2 regions of the Agathobacter sp. genome follow, and region 1 is predicted to be linked to the other one. Evidence: predicted binding sites of a transcription regulator. Region 1 holds the regulator's gene; the other holds the start of a gene.
The links. Region 1 encodes NrdR, which represses ribonucleotide reductase genes. Its sites were predicted from a motif close to CACAANATNTTGTG; they were not measured.

Region 1 (7,826 bases):
ACATAGACGTCACTACTATGGCCTACAACCGCCTCATGAACCATATCCGCCACATGGTATCAAGAGCCGCGACCGGAGAGAAATTAAAGGTTGATCTCAATCAGTTTATCGAGAAAAATTACCCGGAGTCATTCGCACTTGCAGGTGAGATATGCAAGGAGCTTGGAAAGGACTTAAATCATGAGTTTCTGGACAATGAGACAGGCTACCTTGCCATACATATCGAGCAGATTAAGTGCGATGAGATGGTAAGTGAATGATAAAATGTGAAAACCTTCCTGCATATTAGGTTATGTGTGGGAAGGTTTTTTCGTGAAAAAAGTACTGTGATGGAAGAAATGAATGGGGATTTGCGTAAGAAAATAGATATAACGAATGGGGATTTGCGTAAGAAAATAGATAAAGCGAATGGGGATTTGCGTAAGATTATGTACAAATCCTCCTTAGTGTGATACACTATATACTTGTATCAACAACCAATTGACACAAAATACATACGAAAATCAATTTAAAGGAGATATATATACCATGAAACTCGGAATCGTCGGACTTCCGAACGTCGGAAAGTCTACATTATTCAACTCACTCACAAAGGCAGGAGCGCTTTCAGCAAACTATCCTTTTGCCACAATCGACCCAAACGTAGGTATCGTTTCAGTGCCTGACGAGAGAATCGTAAAGCTCGGAGAGCTCTATCACACAAAGAAGGTTACACCTGCAACAATCGAATTTGTTGATATCGCAGGTCTCGTAAAGGGAGCCAGCAAGGGTGAGGGACTTGGAAACCAGTTCCTTGCAAATATCCGTGAGGTAGATGCAATTGTGCACGTAGTGCGCTGCTTTGAGGACACAAACATCATCCATGTAGATGGCTCTGTAGACCCTGCAAGAGATATCGAGACAATCAATCTTGAGCTTATTTTCTCGGATGTTGAGATTCTCGACAGAAGAATTGCAAAGATTGCAAAGCAGGCAAGAATGGACAAGACACTTGCAAAGGAGCTTGAGCTTGTCGAGGCAGTAAAGGCTCATCTTGAGGACGGAAAGATGGCCAGAACCTTTGAGGTGCCTGATGATGAGGATGCTCAGCTTTGGTTCAAGGGCTATAATCTCCTTACAGCAAAGCCTACCATCTATGCTGCAAACGTATCAGAGGACGACCTCGCAGATGACGGCGCAAACAATCCACACGTTGCAAAGGTAAGAGAGATGGCAAAGGAAGAGGGCGCAGAGGTATTTGTTATCTGTGCACAGATAGAGCAGGAGCTTGCAGATCTCGATGAGGACGAAAAGAAGGAGTACCTTGAGGATTTAGGTGTAGAGTCAAGCGGTCTTGATAAGCTTGTAGCAGCCAGCTATTCACTTCTCGGACTGATTTCCTTCCTCACAGCAGGAGAGGATGAGTGCCGTGCATGGACCATAAAGAAGGGCACAAAGGCGCCACAGGCAGCCGGCAAGATACATACTGACTTCGAGCGTGGCTTCATCAAGGCAGAGGTAGTCAACTATCAGGATCTTCTCGACAACGGAAGCCTTGCAGCCGCAAGAGAAAAGGGTATCGTAGGCATGGAAGGAAAAGAGTACGTTGTTAAGGACGGAGATGTAATCCTTTTCAGATTTAATGTATAATTTTATTAATAAAACGCTTTTATAAGCACAAAATCAAAAAGAAACGCATAAGATAGACCAAGGGAGGTCTGTTTTATGCGTTTTCTGGATTTATGCGAAAAAGAGGTTGTGAGCGTGGAGGAGGGCAGGTTCATCGGACACGTGCGGGATTTGGAGTTTGACCCGGTCTGTGGCAAAATCTGTGCGATTATCGTGCCGGGACCGGGAAAATATATGGGAATATTTTGCAGGGATTACGAATATTGTATTCCATGGGTTAAGATTGTGAAGATAGGACCCGATATAATATTAGTAAATATATGTGAGTCTGATATGAGGCGTAAGCTGTTGTGATTAAAAAAGTGCTAAAAAAGTCAAAATCAGTACAAAACATATTGACAACAAAAATTAGTATAGATATACTAAACTGTGTATAGGTCTTTTTAAATACAGAAAGATATTTTTGCCATTCATATTATAAGATATCTACGGAGGGTACAGCATGAAGTGTCCATTTTGCAGTAGTGACAACACAAGAGTAATAGACTCAAGACCGGCTGATGACAACAGTTCTATCAGGCGCAGAAGGCTGTGCGATGATTGTGGCAAGCGTTTCACTACATATGAGAAGGTGGAGACGATTCCCCTCATCGTTATAAAAAAGGACAATAACAGAGAGCAGTATGACCGCTCCAAGATTGAAAAGGGCGTGCTTCTTGCATGTCACAAGAGACCAATTTCAGCAGATACAATCTCGAAGCTTGTAGATGAGGTTGAGATAGAAATCTTTGCCAGAGAGGAAAAGGAAATCTCCACATCACTCATCGGAGAGCTTATTATGGACAGATTAAAGGACCTTGATGCGGTAGCATATGTGAGGTTTGCATCAGTTTACAGAGAGTTTAAGGATGTCAACACCTTTATGACAGAGCTTAAAAAGATGCTTGACACCAAATAGTGTTTAGGCAGCAGGATTTATTTAGAACAGGATAGGAAGGTGCGTATGAACATTTCCGGTATTCGCCCGAGCGAAGGCTTTTATTCATACAATTCCATAAGGTTAAACGAGCTTAGAAACAGCCAGATTATGAGGTCGAAGCAGGCAGTGGATGACACAGCTTCACAGGCTTCTGCTACTGATGATACAGCTGATTATGAGGCTGCAAGGGCAAGGCAGAGCTTTACCTCGCTTGATTATGCAAATACATATGATTCCAATGCGAGCTATGAGCTTAAGGGTGCTGACAGTGATATCAGCTCACTTGATGTCACAAAGGCTGTATCCGATTTAGACAAGGATAAGGTATTGCAGCAGTATCAGCATTTTGTCGGCAGTGCGGATGGTATGGTTATGCAGCAGGCAGCCTTGAATGAACAGATTAACAGGGAGACAGAGAATTTTATACTATGAGTTTTTTATACCCGGGAGAGTACATTGACTCGACATACAGCATAGATTTTGATAAATTATATAAGGAGGGCTACAGGGGTGTCATTTTTGATATCGACAACACCCTTGTGACTCATGGTTCGCCTGCTGATGAGCGGGCGATTGCTTTGTTTGGGCACCTTAAGGAGCTTGGATTTTCGTGCCTGGTGCTTTCAAACAATAAGGAGCCGCGTGTGAAGAGCTTTGCGAAGCAGGTTGGAATAAAGTATATCTACAAGGCGGGAAAGCCCAAGCCATCAGGCTATCGTGCTGCGATGGAGAGGCTTGGCACAGATACGAAAAACACTCTGTTTGTGGGAGATCAGATATTTACGGATATCATCGGAGCCAATCTTACCGGCATCAGGTCGATACTTGTAGCACCTATTGACCCGCATGAGGAGATACAGATTGTGCTTAAGCGCTTTATTGAAAAGCCTGTAATTGCTTGCTATAAGCGGCATTTGAAGAAAGTAAATAAATAATTTTTAACTATTAATATAAATATTTTGGAGGCAGATATATTATGAAGATTGCAATCGGAAACGATCACGCAGCAGTTGAGCTTAAAAAGACAATAATGGAGTACGTTGAGAGCATGGGTCACGAGGTGACAAACTTCGGTACAGATTCAAGTGAGAGCTGCAATTACCCGGAGTATGGTGAGAAGGTGGCTAATGCAGTGGCATCGGGCGAGTTTGACTGCGGAATACTGATATGCGGTACAGGTGTGGGTATCTCAATCGCGGCCAACAAGGTCAACGGAATCCGCGCGGCAGTTTGCTCAGACACAGCCACAGCACGCCTTGTAAAACAGCATAACAATGCCAACATCATAGCCTTTGGTGAGAGAATTGTGGGTGTTGAGCTTGCAAAGGACATCGTAAAGGCTTATCTGACAGCCGAGTTTGAGGGTGGCAGACATGCCAAGAGAGTAGCCATGATATCAGATATCGAGGCAAGAAACTAATATAAAACCAATACAAATTCATACAATAGAAAATAAATACTTGAAATGTATTGCTTTTTATTGTAAAATGGACGAATGAGAGAGCTTAGGCTCGCACGATTTAAGGAGGAAGTAACTAATGATTTCAGCAGGAGATTTCAGAAACGGTGTTACTATCGAGTTCGAGGGAAACATCTATCAGATTATCGAATTTCAGCATGTTAAACCAGGAAAAGGTGCAGCATTTGTACGTACAAAGTTAAAGAATATCATCAGTGGTGGTGTTGTTGAGAAGACATTCCGTCCAACAGAGAAATGCCCTACAGCACACATTGACCGTAAGGATATGCAGTATCTTTATGCAGATGATGATTTCTATCATTTCATGGATGTTGAGACATATGACCAGATTGACTTACCAAAGGATGAGGTTGGCGATGCTCTCAAGTTTGTAAAAGAGAATGAGATGTGTAAGGTTTGCTCACACAAGGGCAATGTATTTGCAGTTGAGCCACCACTTTTCGTTGAGCTTACTGTTACAGAGACAGAGCCTGGCTTCAAGGGTGATACAGCAACAGGCGCTACAAAGCCTGCTACAGTTGAGACAGGTGCTACAGTTTATGTACCACTTTTTGTTGAGACAGACGATGTTATCAAGATTGATACAAGAACAGGTGAGTACCTTTCACGTGTATAATCTGTAGTTTTATGAGTCTGCACATATTCCGGTATGCTTGGAGTATGCGCAGGCTTTTTTTATTTGTGTGTTGTGTGGCAGGTGAGAATCCCGACAGCAAGAGCCATAAACACATGCGACACAAGCATAGCCCACAGATATGCGTCTATCCCATAGCGGGGGATGAGAAGAACAATCATCAGTATTCTTATCGCACAGGTGAGCAGATTGACAAAAAGCACCTGCTTCGCTTTGCCCAGACCGTGCAGTATGCTGCTAAGCATTCCACTTATGTGCATCAGCGGGCACAGAAAACACAGCCTTCTGAGGAAATATCCGCACAGCTTCGATGAAAAAAGAAAATCCCCTATAAAATCTGACAGCATATAGAATGTGCATGTAAATATAAGTCCAAAGCACAGCCCGAATAATGCGCAGGAGTTTATGGCTTTTGTGATTTTTGTATCCTTTCCGGCGGCATTTGCTTCAGAAACAGATGGTAGAAGCATCACGCAGGCACAGCTGCAAAGCACACCGGGAAATAAAAGCACAGGCAGGGTGAGTCCGGAAATGGTTCCGAATAGGTCAAGGGCTGATGCCGGTGAGAGTCCGTAGAGCTTAAGAGTTCTTGGGATAAGCACATTTTCGACAGATGATGAAAAGCTTACCAGTATGTAGTTTAGTGATAAGGGAACGAAAAGTGCAGCCATGCCAAAGGCTGTTGTTTTCAGGCTTTTGACTGATAATTTAAAGCATGAAAAATCTTTTTTTACAGTGATAACGGAAAAGACGGTTGCGCACGCCTCGCCTGCCACGATGCCGAATATCGAGTATACAGGCTTAAAGCCACTGCTGCCGTCTGACAGTATTGAATATATCAGATAGCAGGTGCCGATGCGCGCGGTCTGCTCAATTAATTGTGTGGCAGCGGGAACGGCAGCTTTTTTTAGGCCGTAATAGTATCCGTTTATGCAGGAATGGATGGCTGCAGGCAGTATGGAAAAGGACAGCGCCCTGACAAGCGCACTACAGCGTGGCTCGCTTAAAATATAAAGGCTTATGTAGTTGGCATTGGAATACATAATAATTGTGAGTAAAAGTGCGATGACGGCTGACATAATTATTGCGCATAGGAGTATAGTCTGCCTGTTTTGAGGCTTTTCTGCAACAAGCTTTGATGTGGCGGTCTGAAAGCCGTTACAGCAGAGTGACATGCATACGGACATGAGTGGAATCACAAGCTGATAGAGTCCAAGACCTGTTGAGCCCATGACGTTATTTAGAAATATGCGAAAGAAAAATCCCATAAACCGACTGGTTGTACTGGCAAGTGTCAGAAAAATAGTTCCGGTCACAAGTGGATTGGATAAATATTTTTTTACAATCAAAAAATCACCTGTCATATGTTGTCTTAGAAGTATATGTGCTTCTTTGCATATATATGACAGGTGATTATTTTATTGTGTGTTAAACAGCTATTCTGCGCTACGTTATCTTATATTTGTGAGATTAACTCATAAAGTGGCGGATAGCTTTGGCTACGCCGTCGTTTTCGTTTGTGTCGGTGACGTAATCAGCCTGTGCCTTAAGCTCATCGGTTGCATTTCCCATGGCCACGCCGATGTGTGCGGCTTTTACAATAGCCATGTCGTTTTCGGTGTCACCGACAGCCATTGTTTCATCAGCTGCGATACCCAGGATTTGTGCCAGCTTATGAAGCGCCACACCCTTGTCTACGCCTGCTTTTGTAAATTCCAGATTGCCGTAGCCGCCGCTTACAAGCGTGATTTCAGGGATTTTTTTCAGATGCTCAAATACCTCGTCGCGGCAGTAGAAGTTATCATTTTTATCCTTTGGGAAATTGATGGTCATTTTCTGCATATGATAATTGTTTTCGCGCATCATTTCAGTGATATCGTTCACACGCTTTCTGGTTGTCATGATGTATTCCTTTATAGAAGGAGGCATTTTGAGCTCCTTTGCATCCTCGAGACACTTGTACGGAGAATAGCCACAGCCGTTTATGAAGGCGTCCATATGAACGCGCTTTGTCATCAGGTAATCAATTATTGAAAATGCTGTCTCATCAGAAAGGCAGTTTTCGTAAAGACATTTTTTGGTGTCAATCTCGTAGATTGCACTTCCGTTTGCAGTGATAGCGTAGCGGATGCCGGTGCCCTTAATTGCATAAAACGGCAGTCCGCCGAATGGACGGCCTGTGGAGATGACCACATTTATTCCTGCGGCAGTTGCCTCTTTTATAGCTTTTATATTTTCCTCTGATATCTGACTTTGGTTGTTGAAAAGTGTTCCGTCGAGATCTAAAGCGATAAGTTTCATAAGAAATCCTTTCTTTTGTTTGAAAAATATAGTGTTTTAGTATATTATGGTGAATAGACTATTGATTTTTGTGTTTTAAAATCGGTTACAATGATAATATAAATTTTCACAAATTTCAAGGATGAAGAGCACATAGCTTTTGCTTTGAAATATTTTACACTGTGGAGTGAATAACAGCTGAAACGGAAAAGGAAACGAAATGACAAGAGAAGAATTCAGAAAATATATCAGAGAAAACATAGTTATCCTGGATGGCGCAACCGGTACAAACCTGATGGCGGCGGGCATGCCTGTAGGTGTGTGTCCGGAGGAATGGGTGATGGAGCATCCGCAGGTGATTCTTGATCTGCAGAGGGCCTATGTCGACAGCGGAACAAATATCGTTTATGCACCTACCTTTACAGGAAACAGGATTAAGCTTTTAGAATATGGCTTGCAGGAGAAGATCAATGAGATAAATACCACTCTTGTTGGTCTGTCAAAGCAGGCTGTCGGTGACAGGGCACTGGTAGCAGCAGATATGACGATGACAGGCAGACAGCTTTTCCCTCTCGGAGACCTGATGTTTGAGGAGCTTTTGGAGGTGTACAAGGAGCAGGCGAGGATTCTTGATGCGGCAGGCGCAGATGTTTTCGTGGTTGAGACAATGATGAGCCTTCAGGAGTGCAGAGCGGCAGTGCTTGCGATAAAAGAGGTCAGCGACCTTCCTATTATGGTGACACTCACCTACAACGAGGATGGCAGAACGCTTTTTGGCACACCACCTGAGACTGCTGTTGTTGTGCTACAGTCACTTGGGGTGGATGCTATCGGTGTGAACTGCT
Region 2 (7,826 bases), on a different contig from region 1:
GAGAGTGGCGCAGATCAGCCTTTTTAATCTTGTTTATATTGATGCCGTCATATCTTATCTTGCCGTCTGCTATATCGTAGAAGCGGTTGATAAGGTTGGTGATAGTAGTCTTTCCTGCTCCGGTGGTGCCTACAAAGGCAATTTTCTGACCGGGTGTTGCAAAAAGGTCCACATCATGCAGCACAATTTTCTCAGGCACATATCCGAAATCCACATCGTCAAATACCACATCGCCCTCGAGCTTTTTGTAGTCCACAGAGCCGTCTGCCTGATGGGTGTGCTTCCATGCCCATAAGCCGGTACGCTCAGGTGTTTCAGTAAGTTTTCCGTTTTCCTCCTTAGCATTTACCAGTGTGACATAGCCCTCGTCAGTTTCAGGCGATTCGTCGAGCAGTGAGAAGATACGGTCACATCCGGCAAGCGCCATGATGATACTGTTGAACTGCTGGCTGACCTGCGAGATAGGCATGTTAAAGCTCTTGTTAAAGGTCAGAAAGCTCGCAAGCTTACCAAGTGTCAGACCACCAAAGACTGAAAGAGCCATGACACCGCCGGCAAGAGCGCAGAGCACGTAGCTAAGATTTCCAATCTGTGCGTTTACAGGACCGAGCATGTTGGAGTACATGTTGGCATTGTAGGCGCTTTCAAAGAGCTCATCGTTTATCTTGTCGAAGGCCTCGATATTTTCCTGCTCGTGGGTAAATACCTTGACCACCTTCTGGCCGTTGAGCATCTCCTCGATGAAGCCGTTAACCTTTCCGAGGTCGCGCTGCTGTGCAAGGAAATAGCGGCTCGAGAAGCCTGCAAATTTCTTTGTCACGACTGTTGTTACTATTACCATCACAATAGTGAGCACGGTGAGCGGAATATTTAATATGACCATTGAAACAAAAACGCTCACAACAGTGATTGCACTGTTAAGTATCTGCGGAAGACTCTGGCTGATTAGCTGGCGGAGTGTATCGATATCGTTTGTATAAATCGACATGATATCGCCGTGCGCATGTGAGTCAAAGTATCGGATTGGCAGATCCTGCATGTGGGAAAAGAGCTCAACACGCAGGTTCTTAATCGTACCCTGTGATACGTAGATCATTATTTTGCTGTAGGCAAACGTGCTGATGACTCCGATGCCGTAGAATACGGCAACCCTTCCCATTGCTGCAAGGAGCGGTCCATAGTCGGGAGTTCCTGTCTTAAGCAGCGGTACTATATAGTCATCAATCAGGTTCTTGGTAAACATGGTTCCCTGCACATTTGCAAGTACACTTACAAAGATACATATCACAACAATTATGCAGGCTGGTAAATATTTCTTGAAAATAAATCCCATGAGGCGTGCAAAAAGCTTACCGGGATTTTTGATTTTGGGTTTTGGACCCCTTGGTCCTCCTGGTCCTGGCATCAGGCAGCACCTCCTTCATCAAAGTCTCCTCCGCCGTTTGTCTGTGAATCGTAGACATCGCGGTAGATTTCATTATTTTTCAGCAGATTTTCGTGAGTGTCAAAGCCGTCCACTTTTCCGTCATTCATCACGATGATACGGTCAGCATCCATGACAGATGAGATACGCTGTGCGATGATGAGCTTAGTGGTTCCCGGAATTGTTTTTGCAAGGGCAGCACGGATTTTTGAATCTGTTGCTGTATCTACAGCGGATGTGCTGTCGTCGAGTATGAGTATCCTTGGCTTTTTAAGCAGAGCTCTTGCGATACACAGACGCTGCTTCTGACCTCCGGACACGTTGGTTCCGCCCTGCTCTATGTAGGTGTTGTACTTGTCAGGGAATGACTCGATAAAGTCATCGGCGCATGCCATTTTGCAGGCATTGATACACTCATCCGTGGTAGCATTTTTGTCACCCCAGCGCAGATTTTCGAGTATGGTTCCTGAGAAAAGCACATTCTGCTGGAGCACAACGGCTACCTTGTTTCGGAGAGTGTCCATGTCGTACTCACGCACATCGTGGCCTCCGACGGTTACGGAGCCTGTGTCTGTGTCATAGAGACGGCTTATCAGGTTTACGAGGGAGGATTTCGAGCTTCCCGTGCCTCCGATGATGCCGATGGTTTCACCGGATTTTATGTCGAGATTTATATCTGACAGAACCGGAGTCTCAGCGGTGTCTGAATATCTGAAGGTCACATGCTTAAAGCTTATGCTTCCGTCAGGCACGTCGTAAAGCGGTTCCTTTGGATTGTGCAGTGTGCTCTGCTCATTTAATACCTCGCTGATTCGTCTTGCGGATGCGAGCGAGAGAGAAATCATTACAAAAACCATGGAGAGCATCATGAGATTCATCAGAATATTCATACAATAGGTAAGAAGCGCCATCAGATCACCTGTAGTGAGAGTGCTGCTTACCACCATATGAGCTCCGAGCCAGCTGATTAGCAGGATGCAGGCATACACTGTAAACTGCATGAGCGGAGAGTTGTATACCACAAGGCTCTCAGCCTTCACAAATACATCGTAAATATTTTCTGCTGCCTTTGAAAAACGTTTCTTCTCATAATCCTCACGGACGTATGCCTTTACAACACGGATAGCGGATACATTTTCCTGTACGCTTTCATTCAGGTCATCATAGCGCTTGAAGGCTCTGTCAAAGTATTTCATGGCTGCTTTACTGATGAAAAGCAGCAAAGCTCCGAGCACGATGACGGCGATTAAGTATATTGTCGCAAGGCGAGGGCTGATGAAAAATGACATAGCCATCGCACATATTATGGATGCAGGGGCTCTCATAGCCATGCGAAGCATCATCATGTAAGCATTCTGGATGTTGGTCACATCGGTTGTCATACGTGTGACAAGGCTCGCAGATGAGAATCTGTCGATATTTGCAAAGGAAAAGGTCTGGATATTGCGAAACATTGCAGCACGCAGATTCTTTCCAAAGCCCATGGCGGCCTTTGCACCATATTTTGCACCGAGACATCCTGTCAAAAGACCAAACAGTGCTGCGACAATCATCCACACACCCATGATATAGATATGCCTTGTGTCGCCCTTATTGACACCATTGTCTATGATTGATGCCATTAGAAGGGGGATTATGGTATCCACAGCCACCTCAAGCAGCATGAAAACAGGTGTCGCAATTGAAGCCCATTTGTATTCCTTTATTTGGGCACCTAATGTTTTTAACATATGTTTTGTCCTTTCTTATTATATTTTAATTTGATTAAAACAGACTAAAAAAAAATGCTTGCATTTAATTAGTTAGTGTGCTAACTATATTATAGATATACATTTTTTATTGTCAAGAAAAATTTATGAAAGGATTTCAGTTATGAAGGAGTTTACACCGGATAAATATTTAGGACACAAGATAGGGCGTATCAGCAGGAGCATAGACAGATATTTTGACAGAAAAAGGTGCAGCAAAACCGAATGTATACCGCGAAGCCAGGGCATGATGATTGGATATATTATGGACAATCCGGGCCAAAATATATTTCAAAAGGATATCGAGGCTAAGTTTCACCTGTCGGGGGCAACCGTGACCAATATGCTTAAAAGTCTTGAAAAAAACGGCTATATCGTGCGCACACCTATGGAAAATGATGCCAGACTTAAGAGGATTGAGCTGACGCAAAAAGCGCTTGACCACGAAAACAGGGTGAGAGAAAATATAAGGGTAATAGAGGAAGCCATGCACAAAGGCTTTTCTAAGGAAGAGTTTGACACGATGCTTGGTTTTTTGGACAGGGTGATTGACAATATGGAAGAGCTCAACATGTAACCGGTGAGTAACTATTCGAAACTACCGGGAACAAAATGACTATAGAGTTGAAAAAGTAGCATAAATATTGTGGCTTTTTTTGTGCAATAAGCCAAAATGCTACAAAATATTGTTGAGCGTATTGACATAGCAACAATATCTTGTATAATTTAGATTGTCATCAAAAGACAGATGCACAGATTTGTATTAAATAATATGGCATTTTATATGTAGCTATATCGTAATTGTTTGATGAAACGCCTGCTTTACATTGACGGGCTGTGACATTAATTAATGATTACATCTCATTTATAGCTGCATATTTTGTGCCATTACACATGATAAAATACATATATATAGTATGCGGGTTAAGTGGCAGCACTATATATAGGATGACAGATTTTATGGCATATAATATACAGAGAGGAGAAATTTACATGAAAATCATCAAGCGAAGCGGCAGTGAGGACATATTTGATGCAGCTAAAATTGTAGCTGCCATTAGAAAGGCAAACGATTCGGTGCTGGACTATGAGAAGCTTACTGCTGATCAGATTGAGGAAATAGCAAGCAATGTGGAGACTGCATGTGAGAACATGAAGCGTTCTCCAAGCGTTGAGGAGATACAGGATATGGTAGAGAACCAGCTTATGAACAAGCGTGCCTTTACCGTAGCAAGAAACTACATCACTTACAGATACAAGAGAGCAATCGTGCGTAAGTCAAACTCTACGGACCAGCAGATTCTTAGCCTTCTTGAGTGCAATAACGAGGAGGTAAAGCAGGAGAATTCCAACAAGAATCCTACTGTAAACAGTGTACAGCGTGACTACATGGCAGGTGAGGTGAGCAAGGATATCACACGCCGTTTCCTGCTTCCGGAGGATATAGTTGAGGCACATGAGAAGGGACTTATCCATTTCCATGATGCGGATTATTTTGCACAGCATATGCACAACTGCTGTCTGGTAAACCTTGAGGACATGCTTCAGAACGGCACGGTAATCAGTGAGACTATGATTGATACACCAAAGAGCTTTTCTACAGCCTGCAACATTGCTACCCAGGCTATCGCACAGATTGCCAGCTCACAGTATGGTGGACAGAGTATCTCGCTTGCACATCTGGCACCATTTGTACAGGTCAGCCGTGAGAAGTTCAGAAAGCAGGTACTAAAGGAGTTCGAGAGCGTTGGACTTGATTTGGATGAGGAAAAAATCAACGAGGTCGCAGAGCTTCGTGTCAAGGAAGAAATCAACCGCGGTGTGCAGATGATTCAGTATCAGGTCATCACACTCATGACTACAAACGGACAGGCACCGTTTATCACAGTATTCATGTACCTGAATGAGGTATCAGACCCTCAGACAAAGGCAGATCTTGCTGCAATCATTGAGGAGATGCTGCACCAGAGGATAAAGGGCGTAAAGAACGAAAAGGGTGTATATATCACACCGGCATTCCCGAAGCTCATATATGTGCTTGAGGATGACAATATCACAGAGGATTCAAAGTACTGGGATCTCACAGTGCTTGCCGCACAGTGCTCTGCAAAGAGAATGGTGCCTGACTATATTTCAGAGAAGGTCATGAAGGAGCTTAAGGACGGAGATGTGTATACATGCATGGGCTGCCGTTCCTTCCTCACAGTGGACAGATGCTCACAGACAGCGGGCAATGTGGCAAAAGCAAAGAACTTTGATCCAAACAAGCGTAAATACTATGGACGTTTCAACCAGGGTGTAGTCACATTAAATCTAGTTGATGTGGCATGCTCATCAGAAAAGAATGAGGAAAAATTCTGGAAGATTCTTGATGAGAGACTTGAGCTCTGTCACAGAGCGCTTATGTGCAGACATAAGAGGCTTCTTGGTACCAAATCCGATGTGGCACCGATTCTCTGGCAGAACGGAGCGCTTGCACGCCTGAAAAAGGGAGAGGTTATAGACCCGTTATTATTCAACGGATACTCAACAATCTCACTCGGCTATGCGGGACTGTGTGAGTGTGTGCGCTACATGAAGGATGTATCACACACAGAGCCAAAAGAGGGCACACCGTTTGCGCTTAAGGTAATGCAGCGCTTAAACGATGCATGTGAGCAGTGGAAAAAGGAGTCAAACATCGATTTCAGTATATATGGCACACCGCTTGAGTCTACCACCTACAAGTTTGCAAAGTGCTTACAGAAGCGCTTTGGTATCATCGAGGGTGTTACCGACAAGAACTACATCACAAACAGCTATCATGTGCACGTAACAGAGCAGATCAATGCATTTGACAAGCTCAAGTTTGAGTCACAGTTCCAGAAGCTGTCTCCGGGTGGTGCTATCAGCTACGTTGAGGTACCAAACATGCAGGACAATATCCCTGCAGTGCTTTCAGTTATGCAGTACATCTACGACAATATCATGTACGCAGAGCTGAATACAAAGAGCGATTATTGCCAGGTATGCGGCTACGACGGAGAAATCAAAATCGTGGAGGAAGAGGGCTCAGGAAAGCTCATCTGGGAGTGCCCGCACTGTGGCAACCGTGACCAGAATAAGATGAGTGTAGCCCGCCGTACATGCGGATATATCGGCACACAGTTCTGGAATCAGGGAAGGACCCAGGAGATTAAAGAGAGAGTGCTTCATCTGTAGAGGTAAAATAAAAATATGCCGTATGGCAGCTTTTGAAAATAGTTCATAAGTTGCGGTACGGCTTTTTTATATAGTACCGTGGACTCTGACAAATTGCCCATGCAAAAAATGAAAATTCTGATGCATATTAATATATTTAGCTTGCATAAAAAATTATTATACTTCTAAACGCGTAAAAATTATTGTGAAATTTCCACAAAATCAATGTGAATATCATTTCTTGAATAACCGTTTGAACATACTAATCTTTGTATATTTTCCCATATTTACAAATATTAAATTAATGTATTTTTGCCAAATATCGCAGGAATAAGTTGGCGTTTATGTCTATTGAAACGTAAACGATTAATGTATAAACTGTAAATATAGTTATTGCAACCGATTGCGCTGTTGCGCATGAAACAGATGAAATCATGTGTGACATGCAATTTGTGAATGTGCATGTCAGTGGCTTAATGGCTTTAATATTTACAAATTCGATAGTCATTTATCACTGCATAAAAACAAGGAGGAAAATATGAGCAGGAAGAGAAAAATGGCATCTATAACAAGTGCCGGACTGGTGTTTGCAATGCTTCTAAGCCAGAGCGCTGTGGCGGATTTGGGCACAGAGCAGGTTAAGGCAGCAGAGGAAACCGCAAAGTGGGTAGACACAGAGTATGTGGTGAATGGAGATTTTGAGTCGTCTATAAATGAGGATGGAAGTATAACAGGTTGGACTAAGTCAACGGGAAGTGGACTTTTTGTTACAAAAGATCAGTATGCGAAAAATAATACAACTCAGTTTACAAAGATAAATAACATAACTGGGGACAATTCGTTATCTCAAACAATCAAGAACGTTGAGCCGGGAACCTATAGGATTTCAATTGATCAGGATGGACAAAAAGATGTTAAATCAGGTCTGTATGTGAAATATTTGGAACAGGCTAAAGAACTTCCGGCTACAACAGACTGGGATAATTGGGAAACAGTTACGACTGATGAATTTACAATTGAAGCTGTACAAGATGTTGATATATGTATTGGAGGAGAGGTTACGAATGGCTATTGGGGCGATATTGACAATATCAAGCTTCAAAAGCTTAATGAAACAAAATCGGATGATACTGACTCTTCAGAAGAAAACCAGAAAGGCTACACAATCTCAGTAAACCAGACAGAAGTATCAGTAGAAAATGGTGATACAGTCAATCTTGAAGCTAAGATTACATATGATGGAAAAGAAGTAAGTGAACTTCCTGAGGGAGTAAATTTATGGTGGTGGGTTGACACATGGAACGACCACACAGATGGATTGAGGGACGGAACATTAGAAAACGATAAAGATTCCGGAAAAACTCTTAAGGCAGCTTACACTACAAAGTCAGCCGGCAAGTATTATGTTGTAGCCCAGCTTAAAGATGCTGATGGCAAGGAGCTTGGTTCTGCATGTACAACCATTACATCAAAGG

Region 2: nrdD (anaerobic ribonucleoside-triphosphate reductase) is a predicted target of NrdR. The motif match lies at 3,880-3,893, and genes of this name have one in related genera.

Annotation. Positions count from the first base shown of each region.
Region 1 covers NZ_CDRTEH010000012.1:35,278-43,103, reverse strand. Annotated here, with positions in the region: gene ACW6PM_RS10010 (PRD domain-containing protein) at 1-260, shown strand, start outside; gene ychF (redox-regulated ATPase YchF) at 529-1,629, shown strand; gene ACW6PM_RS10000 (YlmC/YmxH family sporulation protein) at 1,705-1,962, shown strand; gene nrdR (transcriptional regulator NrdR) at 2,111-2,566, shown strand; gene ACW6PM_RS09990 (hypothetical protein) at 2,612-3,019, shown strand; gene ACW6PM_RS09985 (YqeG family HAD IIIA-type phosphatase) at 3,016-3,522, shown strand; gene rpiB (ribose 5-phosphate isomerase B) at 3,564-4,007, shown strand; gene efp (elongation factor P) at 4,126-4,683, shown strand; gene ACW6PM_RS09970 (oligosaccharide flippase family protein) at 4,743-6,050, opposite strand; gene ACW6PM_RS09965 (Cof-type HAD-IIB family hydrolase) at 6,172-7,002, opposite strand; gene ACW6PM_RS09960 (homocysteine S-methyltransferase family protein) at 7,202-7,826, shown strand, end outside.
Region 2 covers NZ_CDRTEH010000009.1:26,287-34,112, forward strand. Annotated here, with positions in the region: gene ACW6PM_RS08790 (ABC transporter ATP-binding protein) at 1-1,405, opposite strand, end outside; gene ACW6PM_RS08795 (ABC transporter ATP-binding protein) at 1,405-3,153, opposite strand; gene ACW6PM_RS08800 (MarR family winged helix-turn-helix transcriptional regulator) at 3,296-3,748, shown strand; gene nrdD (anaerobic ribonucleoside-triphosphate reductase) at 4,165-6,372, shown strand; gene ACW6PM_RS08810 (glycosyl hydrolase 53 family protein) at 6,890-7,826, shown strand, end outside.